2 linked regions of the Neorhizobium galegae bv. orientalis str. HAMBI 540 genome follow. The protein of the gene in region 1 interacts with the protein of each later gene in a pairwise test. Links are inferred from orthologs where the notes say so. Each region holds a gene or a part of one and is shown on either strand. Other genes may lie near its edges.

Region 1 (8,082 bases):
CGTATATTCGAGATCGGCAGGAATTTCATTGGCCGCATCCTTGGGATCGATGATCAGTGCTCCGTAGAGGCCAAGGGACTGCTGCCGATCTACATGGTCGTGCGTGTGGTAGAAATATGTGCCGGACTGCCCGACCGTGTACTCGTAGGTGAAGGTCTGCCCCGGTTCTATCGGCTTCTGGGTGATCTGGGCCGGCCCGTCCATTTCGTTTGGCAGGATCAGGCCGTGCCAATGGACGGTCGTGCTTTCCGGCAGCCGGTTGGTGACGTTGATCCGGACCTTGTCGCCTTCCGCGACCCGCAAGGTCGGGCCCGGAACCTGATTGTTGTAGGCATAAGCCTCCACCGTTTCGCCAGGCAATATCGACCATCGGATCACCGAGGCAGTCAGGTCGAAGACCTTGACGTCGCCCTCGATGCGCGGCTGAAGGACTTCGCCGCCAATCGCCGTCTCCCGCGCCTGAAAACTCGTGAGACGCGGATCGACAGCCGCCATGTCGCGCATCGCGTCGCCGGGCGTATCGAACGCCATGATCATCCCCGGGGCCATGATCGCACTCCCGACATCGTGGGCGCTCAGATGCATGTTCACCCTGGTGAACGGATAGGCGAAGCCGGCGACCAGCATGATCGACGTGAAACTGGCCATCGCAGCGATCTGGACGCGGGTAGGGGCGAATGCACGGTTTGGGTGATCTTGCCCCGACCCGTGATGCTGATGGCTGCTGGCTTCCTCTTGTCGGTGCTCGTCTTCGTGGGCATGTGCGCCCTCCTGCCGGTGCGGCCCATGCATGTCGCCGGCCATTTGGCCTCTCTCCGTCATCAGCCCGTGCTTCAGTCCCTTGGCGACCAGCCAGACATTGAACGGGTAGGCGATCGCAAAACCTACCCCGATGCCCAGGGCCATTACGCCCCAGAAGAGCATTTCTCCCGGCCACATGGCCCTCATGTCGCGGCCCATCATCAGGATCGCCATGACCGGAGCCATCCCGGCCATCATCGCATTCATGCTGATGAATTCCGGCATGAACGAATTTCGGACATTCTGCCAATAGGAGCCGCCCATCATGTTCTTCATGAACAGAGCCTGGAAGATGAACAGGCCGAGCGTGAAACCGGCAATGTATTCGATGATGATGTCGATCCACATCGGCAGGCCGAGAAGAGCAGTGATCGCGGCGGCGATGATGATGCCCGTGGCGTCGCCGGCAACGCAGTGGATGGTGGAGCCGATCCCCTGCTTCCACAGCGGCTTGATGAACTCCTCATGCGTTCCGGGCACAGGTTCCTTGTCCGCCAGGATGTAGAGAAGCAGGCCGATCGGCCCGAGGTAGAGCGTGACGAGGATGAAGCCCCATTTCATCACCGCCGGTTCGGGATTGTTCCTGAACTGGTCCCAGGCAACGTACAGAGTGCTGAGGCCAGCCAGGATGAACCAGACGAAGAGAAGGTAATCGATTGGCTGGATGAACATGGCTTCCTCCACATCGCGAAGTCACGAGATGGAGCGGACGCTACAAGTTTCCAGCGTTGGAAGGTCAAACGCTTCCAGGCGTATTTCAGGCGTTCTGCTTTTGCGTGATCGACGTTGACGGGCTGGCGGTGCCATGCTTCATCATCGACCCAGACAGGTCGTTTTCGGCTGGCGATACCGGGCTCGCAAAAGGCAGGCGGACGATATCGACAGTCGCGACAGGGCCCGGATGGGATTTGAGGAGGCGCGGTCATGGGCAAGCGGATCGTATTCACCGGCGGCAGCGGCAAGGCCGGACGGCATGTCGTGCCGTATCTTCTTGGGCAAGGGCATGAGGTGTTCAACCTCGACCTGGTGCCGCTCGATTGCCCCGGCGTCAACACTCTCATTACCGATCTCAGGGACGGCGGCGAGACTTTCAATGCGCTTTCCATGCATTTCGGATTCAAGGGGCTGGAAAGCGGCAAGGGGCCGGCGCCCGTCGATGCGGTGGTGCATTTCGCCGCCGTGCCGCGCATCCTGATGCGGCCCGACAACGCGACGTTTTCGGCCAACACGATCTCCACCTACAATGTCATCGAAGCGGCGATGAAGCTTGGCATCTCCAAGGTGATCATTGCATCCAGCGAGACGACCTATGGCGTCTGCTTCGCCGAAGGCGACAAGAACTATCATTCGTTTCCACTCACCGAGGATTACGATGTCGATCCCATGGACAGCTACGGTCTCTCCAAGGTCGTCAACGAGAAGACGGCGCGGGCCTTCGCCATGCGTTTCGGCGCAGATATCTATGCGCTGCGGATCGGCAACGTGATCTCGCCGGAGGACTACAGCCGCTTCCCCGGCTTCCTGGCGGACCCGCCGTCGCGCAAGCGCAATGCCTGGAGCTATATCGATGCCCGCGATCTCGGCCAGATCGTGCATCTGTGCGTTGAAAAGGACGGGCTGGGCTTCCAGGTCTTCAATGCGGTCAACGACACGATCACGGCGCGCGAGCCGACCAGATCCTTCCTTGAGCGTTGGGCGCCCGGAACGCCGATCACCGGCGAGATCGGCGAATTCGAGGCGCCGATCAGCAACCGCAAGATCCGGGAGGTGTTGGGTTTTGCCGAAAATCACAACTGGCGGAATTACGTCTCCGACTGATCCGCATCGCTAAAACAGGGGAAAGCCGTCAAACGAGATTGGTCGTGCCGAGCTGTGCTACTATATGATTCCATGACGATGGAATCGGCGGCCTGACCCCATGAAACAATATCTCGATCTTCTCCGGCATGTGATGGAAACCGGCACCGACCGGGGCGACCGGACCGGCAAGGGCACCCGCTCGGTGTTCGGCCACCAGATGCGCTTCGACCTCGCGGAAGGTTTTCCGGTCCTCACGACCAAGAAGCTGCATCTGAGATCGATCATCCACGAGCTCCTGTGGTTCCTGAAGGGCGACACCAATATCGCCTACCTGAAAGAGAACGGCGTTTCGATCTGGGATGAATGGGCCGACGAGAAGGGCGAGCTTGGGCCCGTCTACGGCTACCAGTGGCGCTCCTGGCCCGCCCCCGACGGCAGCCATGTGGACCAGATCTCGCAGCTGATCGAGGGCCTCAAGGTCAATCCGAATTCGCGCCGGCATATCGTATCGGCCTGGAATGTCGGCCAGCTCGACGACATGGCGCTGCCGGCCTGCCACTGCCTGTTCCAGTTCTATGTCGCGGACGGCAAGCTCTCCTGCCAGCTCTACCAGCGCTCGGCCGACGTTTTCCTCGGGGTGCCCTTCAACATCGCCTCCTACGCGCTGCTAACGATGATGGTGGCGCAGGTCACCGGCCTGAAGCCCGGCGACTTCGTCCACACGCTCGGCGATACGCATATCTATTCGGATCATTTCGAGCAGGCGAAGCTGCAGCTGACCCGCACTCCCAAGGCGCTGCCGACGATGCGCATCAATCCCGCAGTGAAGGACATTTTCTCCTTCCGCTTCGAGGATTTTGCGCTCGAAGGGTATGAGGCCGATCCGCATATCAAGGCGGCGGTGGCGGTGTGAGCAGGCCTCGCCTCGTCATCATCGCCGCGGTTTCGCAGGACGGCGTCATCGGCCGCGATGGTGACATGCCCTGGAGGCTTTCGACAGATCTCAAGCGCTTCAAGGCGCTGACCTTGGGCAAGCCGGTCATCGTCGGGCGCCGAACCTTTGATTCCTTCGGAGGACGGCCGCTTCCGGGTCGGCCGCATGTGATCGTCACCCGCAACCCGGATTTTTATTATGACGGCGTCGATGTGGCTGCGTCGCTTGACGAAGCCATTGAGATTGCCGGCCGCAGGGCGCAGGAAACCGGTTCGGACGAAATCTTCGTGCTGGGCGGTGGCGAGATTTACGCGCAGGCGATCGGGATCGCCGACATGCTGCGCATCACCCATGTCGAAACCGGGATTTCCGACGGCGATACGCTCTTTCCGCCCATCGATCCGGATCTCTTCGATAAGGTGGAGGAGATAGCGGTTCCGGCCGGCGAGAAGGACAGCTATCCGACCCGTTTCGCCACTTATGTCCGTCGAGCCGCGACAAACTGAAACATTTCGTTACCGTTGAACGGGAAGTTATTGAACCTGCGTTGAAAGCGGGCCTCCCCATCCCTATAACGGGCAATAGCCAGATCGATGCCGCACGGCAGGGTCGCGGCTTGGGAGCGAATACGAACAAAGAGGTTTTGATGCCCTGGAGCAATCAGAATGGTGGCGGCGGTGGCCCTTGGGGCGGCGGTGGCGGTAATAATCAGGGGCCCTGGGGACAGGGACCGAACCGCCCGCGCGGCGGCGGGGGAAGCGGCGGGCCGCCGGACCTCGAAGACATCATAAGGCGCAGTCAGGACAGGCTGCGCGGCATGATGCCCGGCGGCTTCAACGGCGGCGCCTTTGCGATCGTAATCATCGTCATTTTCGCCTTCCTCGCCTTTCAGTCCATCTACACCGTTCAGCCGGACGAGCGTGGCGTCGAACTGCGTTTCGGGCGGCCGAAGGATGAAATCTCAATGCCTGGCCTGCATTTCCATTTTTGGCCGCTCGAAACCGTCGAGATCGTCAAGGTCACCGAACAGCAGCAGAATATCGGCGCGGCGCGGGGCTCCAGCTCCAATGCCGGCTGGATGCTGACCGGCGACCAGAACATCGTCAATGTGCAGTTCTCGGTCCTGTTCACCGTCACCGATCCGAAGGCCTATCTGTTCAACCTCGAAGGCCCGGCCTCGACGCTGCAGCAGGTTTCCGAAAGCGCCATGCGCGAAGTCGTCGGCCGCCGCCCGGCGCAGGACATCTTCCGCGACAACCGCGAAGGCATCTCGACCGAAGTGCGCAATATCATCCAGGGTACGATGGATACCTACGGCTCGGGCCTTTCCATCAATGCCGTGCCGATCGAGGATGCAGCTCCGCCGCGTGAAGTGGCCGATGCGTTCGAAGAAGTACAGCGCGCCGAACAGGACGAGGATCGTTTCGTCGAAGAGGCGAACCAGTATGCCAACCAGAAGCTCGGTCAGGCGCGCGGTCAGTCAGCCCAGGTCCGTGAAGAGGCATCCGCCTACAAGGACAAGGTCGTCAACGAAGCGCAGGGCGAGGCGCAGCGCTTCGTCTCGATCTACAACGAATATGCCAACGCGCCTGAAGTGACGCGCCGGCGGATCTTCCTCGAAACCATGGAAACGGTGCTGAAGAATTCCCGCAAGATCATTCTGGACAACAAGGACGGCGTGGTCCCCTATCTGCCGCTCAACGAGATGATCAAGCCGCAGACGAACCAGGGAGGCACACGATGAACTCCAATCGACTCCCCGCAATCCTGATCGGCCTCGCCGTTCTCCTCGTGCTGATCTATTCGTCGGTTTTCGTGGTCAACGAGCGCGAACAGGCAGTCGTCGTCCGCTTCGGTGAGATCCAGGACGTCAAGCGCGCGCCTGGCATCTATTTCAAGCTGCCATTTGCCTTCATGGATGCCGATCGTGTCCAGTATGTCGAGGACCGGGCTTTGCGCTTCGATCTCGACAATATCCGCGTACAGGTGCGTGGTGGTGCGTTTTATGAAGTCGACGCTTTCGTCGTCTATTCGATCGCCGATCCGCGCCTCTTCCGGGAAACGGTCTCGGGTGATCGCGATTCGGCCGAATCGCGGCTTCGCACCCGCCTCGATGCAGCGTTGCGCCGTGTCTACGGTCTGCGCAATTTCGACGCGGCACTCTCCAACGAGCGCTCCTCGATGATGCAGGAGGTTCGCACCGACCTCACTGCTGCGGCGGAAACCCTGGGGCTTGCGATCCGCGACGTTCGTATCCGCCGCACCGACCTCACCCAGGAAGTCTCTCAGCAGACCTTCCAGCGCATGAAGGCCGAGCGTCTTGCCGAGGCTGAACTGATCCGCGCCCGTGGTAACGAGCAGGGGCAGCGGCGTCGTGCCATTGCCGACCGTCAGGTCGTCGAGTTCGTCTCAGAAGCGCAGCGGGATTCGGAAATCCTGCGCGGTCAGGGTGATGCCGAGCGCAACAAGATCTTCGGCGAGGCCTTCCAGCGCGATCCGGCCTTCTTCGAGTTCTACCGCACGATGCGCGCCTATGTGGCCGCACTTGCCGATAACGGCACGACGCTGGTGTTGTCGCCGGATTCGGAATTCTTCCGGTTCTTCAACTCGTCCGCAGGCCAGGCACTTGCGCCTATCCAGACACCTGCACGGCCGGCATCGCCTGCTGCACCTGCAGCGCCGGCGAACTGATCCGACAGACTGGGGCGGCGCAAAAGCCGCCCCTTTCATAACAAGACCGTCCACAGGCGTGACGGGCAGAGGGTGCAATCCTCACGAAAAGGTAATTTCCACCGTCGTCATTCCGCCCTATGCTCTGCCGAAACTCCGCCCGATTCAAAGGTTCCTATAGCCTGCCCGGGTCGAGACCGCTCTTCCGGGGTGATGCGGACAATCCAACAGCGAGGACGCCAGATGGCCCATTCGGTTCGATCGACCTTCAAGCGCACCGTCACGCTTGCGGCAACTTTTGCCGTGTTGGCGGCACCCTTGCAGGCGATTGCCCAGACACCGGTCCCTGCTGCTCCGGGGCAGAATGCCAATCCGCCCGCCGCCGGTTCTCCCGGCGTCATGCTGCCGGCCCCGCCGACACCGTCGCCGAGCATCAATCCGCCTCCGGCTCCAGGGCCGATGGCAGGCGGCGGCCCGGCCTCGATCGCCGATCTCGCCGAGGGCCTGCTCGATGCCGTCGTCAACATCTCGACATCGCAGAGCGTCAAGGACCAGGGTGCCGGCCCACAGCCGCAGATCCAGGAGGGCTCGCCATTCCAGGAGTTTTTCGAGGACTTCTTCGATGGCCAGGGCAAGCAGAACGGCAATCAGAAGGTTTCTTCCCTCGGCTCCGGCTTCGTGATCGATCCCTCCGGCTACGTGGTCACCAACAACCACGTCATCGAAGGTGCCGACGACATCGAGGTGATTTTTCCGAACGGCATGAAGCTCAAGGCCAAGCTGGTCGGCACCGACACCAAGACCGACCTTTCGGTGCTGAAGGTCGAGCCCAAGGCGCCGCTGAAGGCTGTGCGTTTCGGCGATTCCCGCCGCATGCGGATCGGCGACTGGGTGATGGCGATCGGCAACCCGTTCGGCCTCGGCGGGTCTGTGACACTGGGCATCATCTCGGCGCGTGGCCGCAATATCAATGCCGGTCCCTATGACAACTTCATTCAGACGGATGCGGCGATCAACAAGGGCAATTCCGGCGGCCCGCTGTTTAACATGCGCGGCGAGGTGATCGGTATCAACACGGCGATCATTTCACCCTCCGGCGGTTCGATCGGCATCGGTTTCGCCGTGCCGACGGAACTCGCCGAAAATGTTGTGCACCAACTGACCGAATTCGGCGAGACGCGTCGCGGCTGGCTCGGCGTGCGCATCCAGCCAGTAACCGACGACGTCGCGGCAAGCCTTGGTCTCGACCGGGCACGTGGCGCGCTGGTGTCGGGCGTGGTCAGCGGCGGGCCGATCAAGAACGGCGAGATCAAGGCCGGCGACGTGATCCTGAGCTTCGACAGCCAGGCAGTCAACGAGATGCGCGACCTGCCGCGCATCGTGGCGGAAAGCCCGGTGAGCAAGGAAGTCGACGTGGTGATCCTGCGCGACGGCAAGCAGCAGACCGTCAAGGTGACGCTCGGCCGCCTCGAAGACAGCGCCGAGCCGCAGGAGGAAGACGACCAGCCGGCCCTGCCGGAAGGCCAGGGCGAGAACAAGGCGCCCAACAACAATGCGCCCGGCGACCAGAAGGGCGAGCTCAGCCAGGATCCTGCTGCAGCCTTCGGCATGACGCTCGCCGTGCTCGACGAGGACCGCCGCAAGAGCTTCAGCATTGTCGAAAGCGTCGAGGGCGTGGTGATCACGGCCGTCGCGCCGAATTCGCCCGCCGCTCAGAAGGGGCTGAAGGTCGGCGAGGTCGTGGTCGAGGTGGCGCAGGACTTCGTCGAAAGCCCCGCCGACGTCGTGAAACGGATCGCTGTGCTGAAGTCCGAAGGCCGCCGCAACGCGCATGTGATGGTGTCCGATCCTTCCGGCAACCTGCGCTTCGTGGCGCT
Region 2 (8,074 bases), 880 kb from region 1 along the record:
CAGTTGGAAAAAATCTCCTCTCGCGCCAATCCGGCGCAGACTAAAGAGCAGGACGGACAAAGATGAAGAAACTTGTCTTGGCAGCGATGCTGGGGCTGATGGCGACGAGCGCCCCGGCTGGGGCTTTCGCACTGCCGAAACTCTTCCAGGGCAGCAATCAGCCTGCCGCAGAGCAGCCGCGGGAAACCACTCCGCCCCCGGTCATTCTGGCGCAGAGCAATGATGCCGTCCGTATCCAGCAGCTCCAGGAAGAGGTCCGGCAGTTGAACGGCCGGATCGAGGAAATGAGTTTTCAGCTGCTGCAGATGCAGGAGCAATTGCGCAAGACGCAGGAAGACAACGAATTCCGCTTCCAGGACCTGGAAAAGAAGAAGCGCACTGAAGTGGACGACGCGGGCGGGAAACCGGCCGTGGCGTCCAACCGCGCTCCCGCCGCCCAGCCCCCGTTGCCGCAAGCGACTGCTCCCGCGCAGTCCTCCGACGATGTCGCACGGATCATCGAATCGCCGTCCGGTCAGGGCGTCGGCGGGGCAGCCGCGCCCGGCCGCGCACCGCCACCGACGACGCTCGGGTCGATGGATATCGACCAGAACGGCAATCCGCGCGGCGCCAGCCGTAACGACCGGGCCAACAATGCCGCCGGGCTTCCGGGCGTCGATACCGGCCCGCAGATTTCCGGCAAGACGCCGCCGGCATCGACGGGCAGACCCGATCCGCAGCAGACCGCCTCGCTTGGTAGCGAGAACGATGCCTATCAGACCGCCTATAATCATGTGCTTGCAGGCGACTATCCGCTCGCCGAGAAGGAGTTCAATGGCTACCTGACAGCCTTTCCGAAGGGCGCCAAGGTGGCGGATGCGAGCTTCTGGCTCGGCGAGTCGCAATATTCCCAAGGCAAGTACAACGACGCCGCCAAGACCTTCCTCAACGCGCATCAGACCTATAGCAAATCCGCCAAGGCGCCGGAAATGCTGTTGAAGCTCGGCATGTCGCTTGCCGCACTCGACAATACCGATACGGCCTGCGCAACCCTCAAGGAAGTCACCCGGCGTTATCCGAGCGCGCCCAAGGCCGTGCTCGCCAAGGTGGGCAGCGAACAGAAGCGCCTCGCCTGCTGATCCTCCCGTGACCGCGGGCCCGAAAATCCTGTCGCCCGAACAGGCGACCGCGCGGCTGATCGCCGATATCGCCAGACCCGCGCGCCTTCTCGTCGCCATTTCCGGCGGCAGCGATTCCAGCGGGCTGCTGGTTGCCCTCTCGAAGTCAAATTCTCCCGGCTCCGGCCTGTCGCTTTTCGCGGCGACGATCGATCATGCGCTGAGACCTGGCTCCGCAGACGAGGCGCGCACCGTCGCTGCCCTTTGCGGCCGGCTCGGCATTCCCCATTTCATCCGCCGCTGGGAGGGAGAAAAGCCTGTCACCGGCATTTCCGACGCGGCCCGTGAGGCTCGCTACCGGCTGCTGGTCGAGATTGCGGCCCAGATCGATGCAACCGCCATCCTCACCGGTCATACGCTCGACGATCAGGCGGAAACCATCGCGATGCGCGCCGCCCGCAATGGGGGCGAAGAAAATTCGGGCCTTGCGGGCATGGCGCAGGCCGTGCTGCTCGATCGCCGCCGCTGGCTGCTCCGGCCGTTCCTCAATAGCCGCCGAGCCGATATCCGCGACTTCCTGACCAGGGAAGGGCAGGGCTGGATCGACGATCCCAGCAATCTCGATCCGCACTACGAGCGGGTACGGGTCCGCGGGCGGCTGACGCAGGAAAGGCCGTTCGATGCTGCCGCCCAGGACGTGGCTGCGGTGCGGCGCACCGCGCTTTCCGACGAGGCGGCGCGGCTTGTCCGCGAGCACGTGACGATCCGCCAGGGTATTCTGGCGCATCTCGATACCGCAGGCCTTCAAGGCGAGCCGGCCGTGCGGCGTCATGCACTGTCATTGCTCGCCGCGGTGCTCGGGGGGAGGGCGCATGCACTCGGCAGCGACAGCATGGACCGGGTCATGGTCTTTCTCGACGGTGGCCAGCCTGGACGGATCACCGCCGGCCGGGTGATCTTCGACCGGCGCCGCGACGGGCTTTATATCGTCCGAGAAAACCGCGGCATACTGCCGCTGCACGTTGGCCCCGGCGATACGGCAATCTGGGACGGTCGCTACCGCATCACGAATGCCGGCCCGGACGAGATCGTCGTCGGCCCAACCGCGCCGGATCGCGACGAGGCATTGGCGCTGTTTCCCGGCGTGCCGCCCGCCATCGCCACGCGCGCCGTGGCGGCGATGCCTTTCATCGAAACAAATGCCCTTCTTTCGGCGGATGACCGGCAAAACAAAGAAGTGGCCGAACGAAGTATCGTCCAACCTCTGCTTGCGCCTTTCGACCGCTTTTTGCCGCAGTTCGAGCTTAATCTCGGTATCGAGTTCGCGGTTTTGCTCGGATGCGACGGTTTTCCCCGGCTGCCAGTTAAGGATTCCTCGCGGAAAAGGTAGACGGCGGCTCCTGTTCGCCTTGGCAAGGACTTGCCGCAACCCTATGTTATGCGGCAAGCAAGGCGGCCGCCTCAAGAAGCAGGCCGTCGCAGTCCGGGGAGTTCAATGAACCCAAACTTTCGTAATATCGCCCTCTGGGTCATCATAGCCCTCCTGCTGGTCGCATTGTTCAGCATGTTCCAGACGGCGCCGTCGCAGACCAGCTCGCGTGAGGTCCCGTATTCGCAGTTCCTGCGGGATGTGGATTCGGGGCGAGTGCGGGATGTCGTCGTCACGGGCAACCGGGTGCTCGGCACCTACACCGAGAACGGATCAGGATTTCAGACCTATTCGCCCGTCATCGACGATTCGCTGATGGATCGACTGCAGGCGAAAAACGTCACCATCGTCGCGCGCCCGGAAACGGACGGGTCCTCGGGTTTCCTCAGCTATCTCGGCACGTTGCTGCCGATGCTGCTCATCCTCGGCGTCTGGCTGTTCTTCATGCGGCAGATGCAGGGCGGTTCGCGCGGCGCGATGGGCTTCGGCAAATCCAAGGCCAAGCTCTTGACCGAGGCGCATGGTCGCGTGACTTTTGAGGACGTCGCCGGCGTCGACGAAGCCAAGCAGGACCTCGAAGAAATCGTCGAATTCCTCCGCGATCCACAGAAATTCCAGCGTCTCGGCGGTCGTATTCCGCGCGGCGTGCTGCTTGTCGGTCCTCCGGGCACCGGTAAGACGCTGCTCGCCCGTGCGATTGCCGGCGAAGCGAACGTTCCGTTCTTCACCATTTCCGGTTCCGACTTCGTCGAAATGTTCGTCGGCGTCGGCGCAAGCCGCGTGCGCGACATGTTCGAACAGGCGAAGAAGAATGCGCCCTGCATCATCTTCATCGACGAAATCGACGCTGTCGGCCGTCATCGTGGCGCCGGTCTTGGCGGCGGTAACGACGAACGCGAACAGACCCTAAACCAGCTCCTTGTCGAGATGGACGGGTTTGAGGCCAATGAAGGCATCATCCTGATCGCCGCGACCAACCGTCCGGACGTTCTCGACCCGGCGCTCCTGCGTCCCGGCCGGTTCGACCGCCAGGTCGTCGTGCCGAACCCGGATATCGTCGGCCGCGAGCGCATCCTCAAGGTTCACGCCCGCAACGTGCCGCTGGCACCGAATGTCGACCTCAAGGTTCTTGCCCGTGGAACGCCCGGCTTCTCCGGTGCGGACCTCATGAACCTCGTCAACGAAGCAGCCCTGATGGCCGCGCGCCGCAACAAGCGCATGGTCACCATGAGCGAGTTCGAAGACGCCAAGGACAAGATCATGATGGGCGCCGAGCGCCGCTCGTCGGCCATGACCGAGGCCGAAAAGAAGCTGACCGCCTATCACGAAGCCGGCCACGCCATCACTGCGCTGCATGTCGCCGTCGCCGATCCGCTGCACAAGGCAACGATCATTCCGCGCGGCCGTGCACTCGGCATGGTCATGCAGTTGCCGGAAGGCGACCGCTACTCCATGAGCTACAAGTGGATGGTGTCGCGCCTCTGCATCATGATGGGCGGCCGTATCGCGGAAGAACTCACCTTCGGCAAGGAGAACATCACCTCCGGTGCTTCCTCGGATATCGAGCAGGCCACCAAGCTTGCCCGCGCCATGGTCACCCAGTGGGGCTTCTCCGACGAACTCGGCCAGGTCGCCTATGGCGAGAACCAGCAGGAAGTCTTCCTCGGTCACTCGGTCTCGCAGTCGAAGAACGTTTCGGAAGCAACCGCCCAGAAGATCGACAACGAAGTGCGTCGTCTGATCGATGAGGCCTATACCCAGGCGCGTGAGATTCTCACGACCAAGCACGACGAGTTCGTGGCGATCGCCGAAGGGCTGCTCGAATACGAAACGCTGTCGGGCGAGGAGATCAAGGGGCTGATCAAGGGCAAGAAGCCGTCACGCGATCTTGGCGACGATGCTACTCCGACTCGTGGTTCGGCCGTGCCGAGCGCGGGCCCAAAGAAGGACGAGCCGAAGAGCGGCGAGCCGGAAAGCGGTCTGGAACCGCAGCCGCACTGACCCTTGCTATAAGCATCAAAAGCCGCCGTGGAGTGATCCACGGCGGCTTTTGCTTGGAAGGGTTTATTTATTAGTAACGGGATATAATCGATTTTGACGCTAATTTATGTGCTTGTGCCGTTAAACTATGGCATGAGCCAAGCTTCAGGCCGGTTTTGCCGTCTAACATATTGCAGGGTTCGATTCCCTGCTTAAGACCGCGACGCTCAGGCGCGATGACGAAGGAGCTTACATGACACGCCGCTATTTTGGCACCGATGGCATTCGCGGACAGTCCAATATCCACCCGATGACGCCGGATCTTGCGATGCGCGTCGGCATCGCCGTCGGTACGATCTTCCGCAACGGCAATCATCGCCACCGGGTGGTGATCGGCAAGGATACGCGTCTCTCGGGCTATATGCTGGAAAACGCCATGGTGGCGGGTTTTACCGCCGCCGGCCTCGACGTCTTCCTGCTCGGGCCGATCCCGACGCCGGCCGTCGCCATGCTCACCCGCTCGCTGCGCGCCGATGTCGGCGTGATGATCTCCGCCTCGCACAATCCTTATGAGGACAACGGCATCAAGCTGTTCGGTCCGGACGGCTACAAGCTCTCCGACGAGCTCGAAATGCGCATTGAGGACCTGCTCGACAGCGACCTGCATTCGCAGCTCGCCAAGTCCGGCGACATCGGCCGGGCAAAGCGCGTCGAGGGCGACATCTACCGCTATATCGAACATGTGAAGCGCACGCTGCCGCGCGACGTTACCCTGCATGGCTTGCGGGTCGCGATCGACTGCGCCAATGGCGCAGCCTACAAGGTTGCTCCGCTGGCGCTGTGGGAACTCGGCGCAGAGGTTGTCACCATCGGCAACGAGCCCAACGGCACGAATATCAATCTCGACTGCGGCTCGACCAGCCCGGAAGCGCTGCAGAAGAAGGTGCATGAAGTGCGCGCCGATATCGGCATCGCACTCGACGGCGACGCCGACCGCGTGATTATCGTCGACGAGCGCGGCGAGATCGTCGACGGCGACCAGTTGATGGCAGTTATCGCCGAGAGCTGGGCCGAGGACCAGAAGCTGAAAGGCGGCGGCATCGTCGCGACGGTGATGTCCAATCTCGGCCTGGAACGGTTTCTCAACGGCAAGGGCCTCGATCTGGCACGCACCAAGGTCGGCGACCGTTATGTCGTCGAGCATATGCGCACACATGATTTCAACGTCGGCGGCGAACAGTCCGGCCATATCGTGCTTTCCGATTTCGGCACGACCGGTGACGGCCTCGTCGCCGGCCTGCAGGTCCTGGCGCGGGCCAAGCGCCTTGGCCGGCCGGTCAGCGAGATCTGCCGCCGTTTCGAGCCCGTGCCGCAGCTTCTGAAGAATGTTCGTTTCCAGGGCGGCAAGCCGCTGGAGGACGTAATCGTGCGTCAGGCGATCGCCGATGCGGAAGCCGAACTCGCCGCCAAGGGCCGCCTGGTCATCCGCCCGTCCGGCACAGAGCCGCTGATCCGGGTGATGGCGGAAGGCGACGACCGGGGACAGATCGAGCGCATCGTCGATGGACTGGTCGGCGTCATCGCCAACGTCCGCAACGCGGCCTGACTGCGCAGCAATCCCAATGAAAAAGGCCACCCGCGGTTTTCGCGGGTGGCCTTTATTTTTGCGGCAAGTTCCGGATAGCCGGATCGCCGTTCTTGCTGTCTCAGAACTCTTCCCAGTCCTGCTTTGCGGCAGCGGCATTGCTCTGGAATGACTGCGCGACTTTGGCAACCATTTTGCGGGCCGGCGAGGTGGCCGGGCGGCTGCTGCCGGATGCGAGTGCGGGCGAGCCGCGATGCGAAGACGTTCCCGTTACGGCACCGCCGCCGATATGGAATTGCGACAGAAGCTGGAACAGGCCCTCCGCATCCCGGGCAAGACTGTGCGCCGCTGCGGTGGTTTCCTCGACCATGGCCGCGTTCTGCTGCGTTCCCTGATCCATTGTATTGACCGAGGTGTTGATTTCCTTGAGGCCGATCGACTGTTCCTTCGAGGCTTCGACAATAGCCTCGACATTGCCGTTGACCTGCTGGACCTGGATGACGATCTCCTGCAGGGCCTTGCCGGTTTCCCCGACCAGCGCCACGCCGCTCTTCACGTGGTCGTTGGAGGTGTGGATCAGTTCCTTGATCTCTTTTGCCGCCTTGGCGGAACGCTGGGCGAGTTCCCGCACTTCCTGCGCCACCACCGCGAAGCCCTTGCCGGCCTCGCCGGCACGGGCAGCCTCGACGCCGGCGTTGAGAGCGAGCAGATTGGTCTGGAACGCGATTTCGTCGATGACGCCGATGATGTTGCCGATCTCGACGGCAGACGAATCGATCTTGCCCATCGCGTCGACCGCATCACGGACGACCCGGCCGGAACGCTCGGCATTTTCCTTGGTCATGCGCACCAGGTTGCCAGCATCCTGAGCGCGGTGGCTGGAGTCGGAAACCGTCGTGGTGATCTCTTCCAGGGCCGCTGCGGTTTCTTCGACGGAGGCCGCCTGCTGTTCGGTGCGTTTGGCGAGGTCGTCGGAGGCCGAGCGGATTTCCTGGGCACCGGCGGCTATCGCACTCGCATTCGCGGCAACCTTCTGCATCGCTTCGCGAAGTTTCGCCACTGCGGCGTTGTAGTCGGCCCTCAACTGGTCGAGCGAGGGAGTGAAGGGTGTGTTGATCTCTCGGGTCAGGTCGCCGTTTGCCAGGGCCTGCAGAGCGTCGGCGAGCTGGCGGACCGCCTGGCTCGTCTGTTCTGCGAGCGCACTACGCTCGGTCGCGTCCTGTTCCAGCCTGTGGCGTTCTCCAACGGTCCGCTTAGCCTCGGCATCCGCCTCGCGCTCCGCCTTGATGGAGATGGCCTCCCGAAGGGCGGCCACGGCGCGGGCCAGCATGCCGATCTCGTCGCCGCGCGCCTCGATCGTCCGGTCGCCTTCGAGGTTGCCCGCAGCCATGGCTTTCAGCGATTGCTGCAGCTTGGAGAGCGGTCCAATGATCGAGCGGGCGGTGAAGAAGGCGACAATGATCGAAAGCAGCGCTGCTATGCCGAGGGCGGCCAGCGCAAGGTTTCTAAAGCCGCTCGCAGCGTTGCGGACATCGCCGCCGATCGATTTGTTGAGCGCCTCCTGATAGTCGATGAACTTGTTGATCGCTCCGAGCCAGGAGACGAAGAGGGGACGGGCCTGCTCCAGCAGGATCTTGCGCGCCGCCTCGCCATCACCTTTCTGCTGCAGCGAAATGATCTGGGCAACCAGCGGGTTGGTCTTCGACTGGATGTCGGCGATTTCAGCCAATATTGCCTTTTCCCGATCCGTTGCGCCGGAGGGCGCGCCGACCATATCCGCCATGCGTTTTTCGTTTTCCGCATAGGAGGCCGCGAGCTTGCCGATGAGCGCTTCCGCTTCCTTGCGCTCGGCATCGGACGTGACGAGCGTCACATCGCGTATCGCGATCGCGCGGTCGTGCACGCTGCCGCGATAGTTGATGGCAAAGCGCTGCTTGACGCTGTTGACGTCATTCACGGTTTCGAGGTTGTTGTCGATCGTCG

What was found.
Region 2: the proteins of hflK (region 1) and ftsH interact in binary tests that used the Escherichia coli proteins (3 or more experiments, as listed by UniProt). The link is inferred for Neorhizobium galegae bv. orientalis str. HAMBI 540 from one-to-one orthologs.

Annotation. Positions count from the first base shown.
Region 1 is NZ_HG938353.1:2,087,681-2,095,762, reverse strand. Bases 3,346-6,230 are described here. They hold hflK (FtsH protease activity modulator HflK), read left to right. Parts: upstream 3,346-4,181; coding sequence 4,182-5,279; downstream 5,280-6,230. Other genes in these bases: hflC (protease modulator HflC), read left to right, coding at 5,276-6,226; RG540_RS10525 (dihydrofolate reductase), read left to right, coding at 3,511-4,041; RG540_RS10530 (thymidylate synthase), read left to right, coding at 3,346-3,514. Outside these bases: RG540_RS10540 (multicopper oxidase domain-containing protein), read right to left, coding at 1-1,473; RG540_RS10535 (NAD-dependent epimerase/dehydratase family protein), read left to right, coding at 1,726-2,619; more of RG540_RS10530, read left to right, coding at 2,720-3,345; RG540_RS10510 (Do family serine endopeptidase), read left to right, coding at 6,449-8,082.
Region 2 is NZ_HG938353.1:2,967,381-2,975,454, reverse strand. What follows is about bases 2,183-5,059. They hold ftsH (ATP-dependent zinc metalloprotease FtsH), read left to right. Parts: upstream 2,183-2,592; coding sequence 2,593-4,527; downstream 4,528-5,059. Other genes in these bases: glmM (phosphoglucosamine mutase), read left to right, coding at 4,760-5,059; tilS (tRNA lysidine(34) synthetase TilS), read left to right, coding at 2,183-2,487. Outside these bases: tol-pal system protein YbgF, read left to right, coding at 63-1,118; more of tilS, read left to right, coding at 1,126-2,182; more of glmM, read left to right, coding at 5,060-6,112; RG540_RS14705 (HAMP domain-containing methyl-accepting chemotaxis protein), read right to left, coding at 6,213-8,074. UniProt on the Escherichia coli protein: Acts as a processive, ATP-dependent zinc metallopeptidase for both cytoplasmic and membrane proteins. Plays a role in the quality control of integral membrane proteins.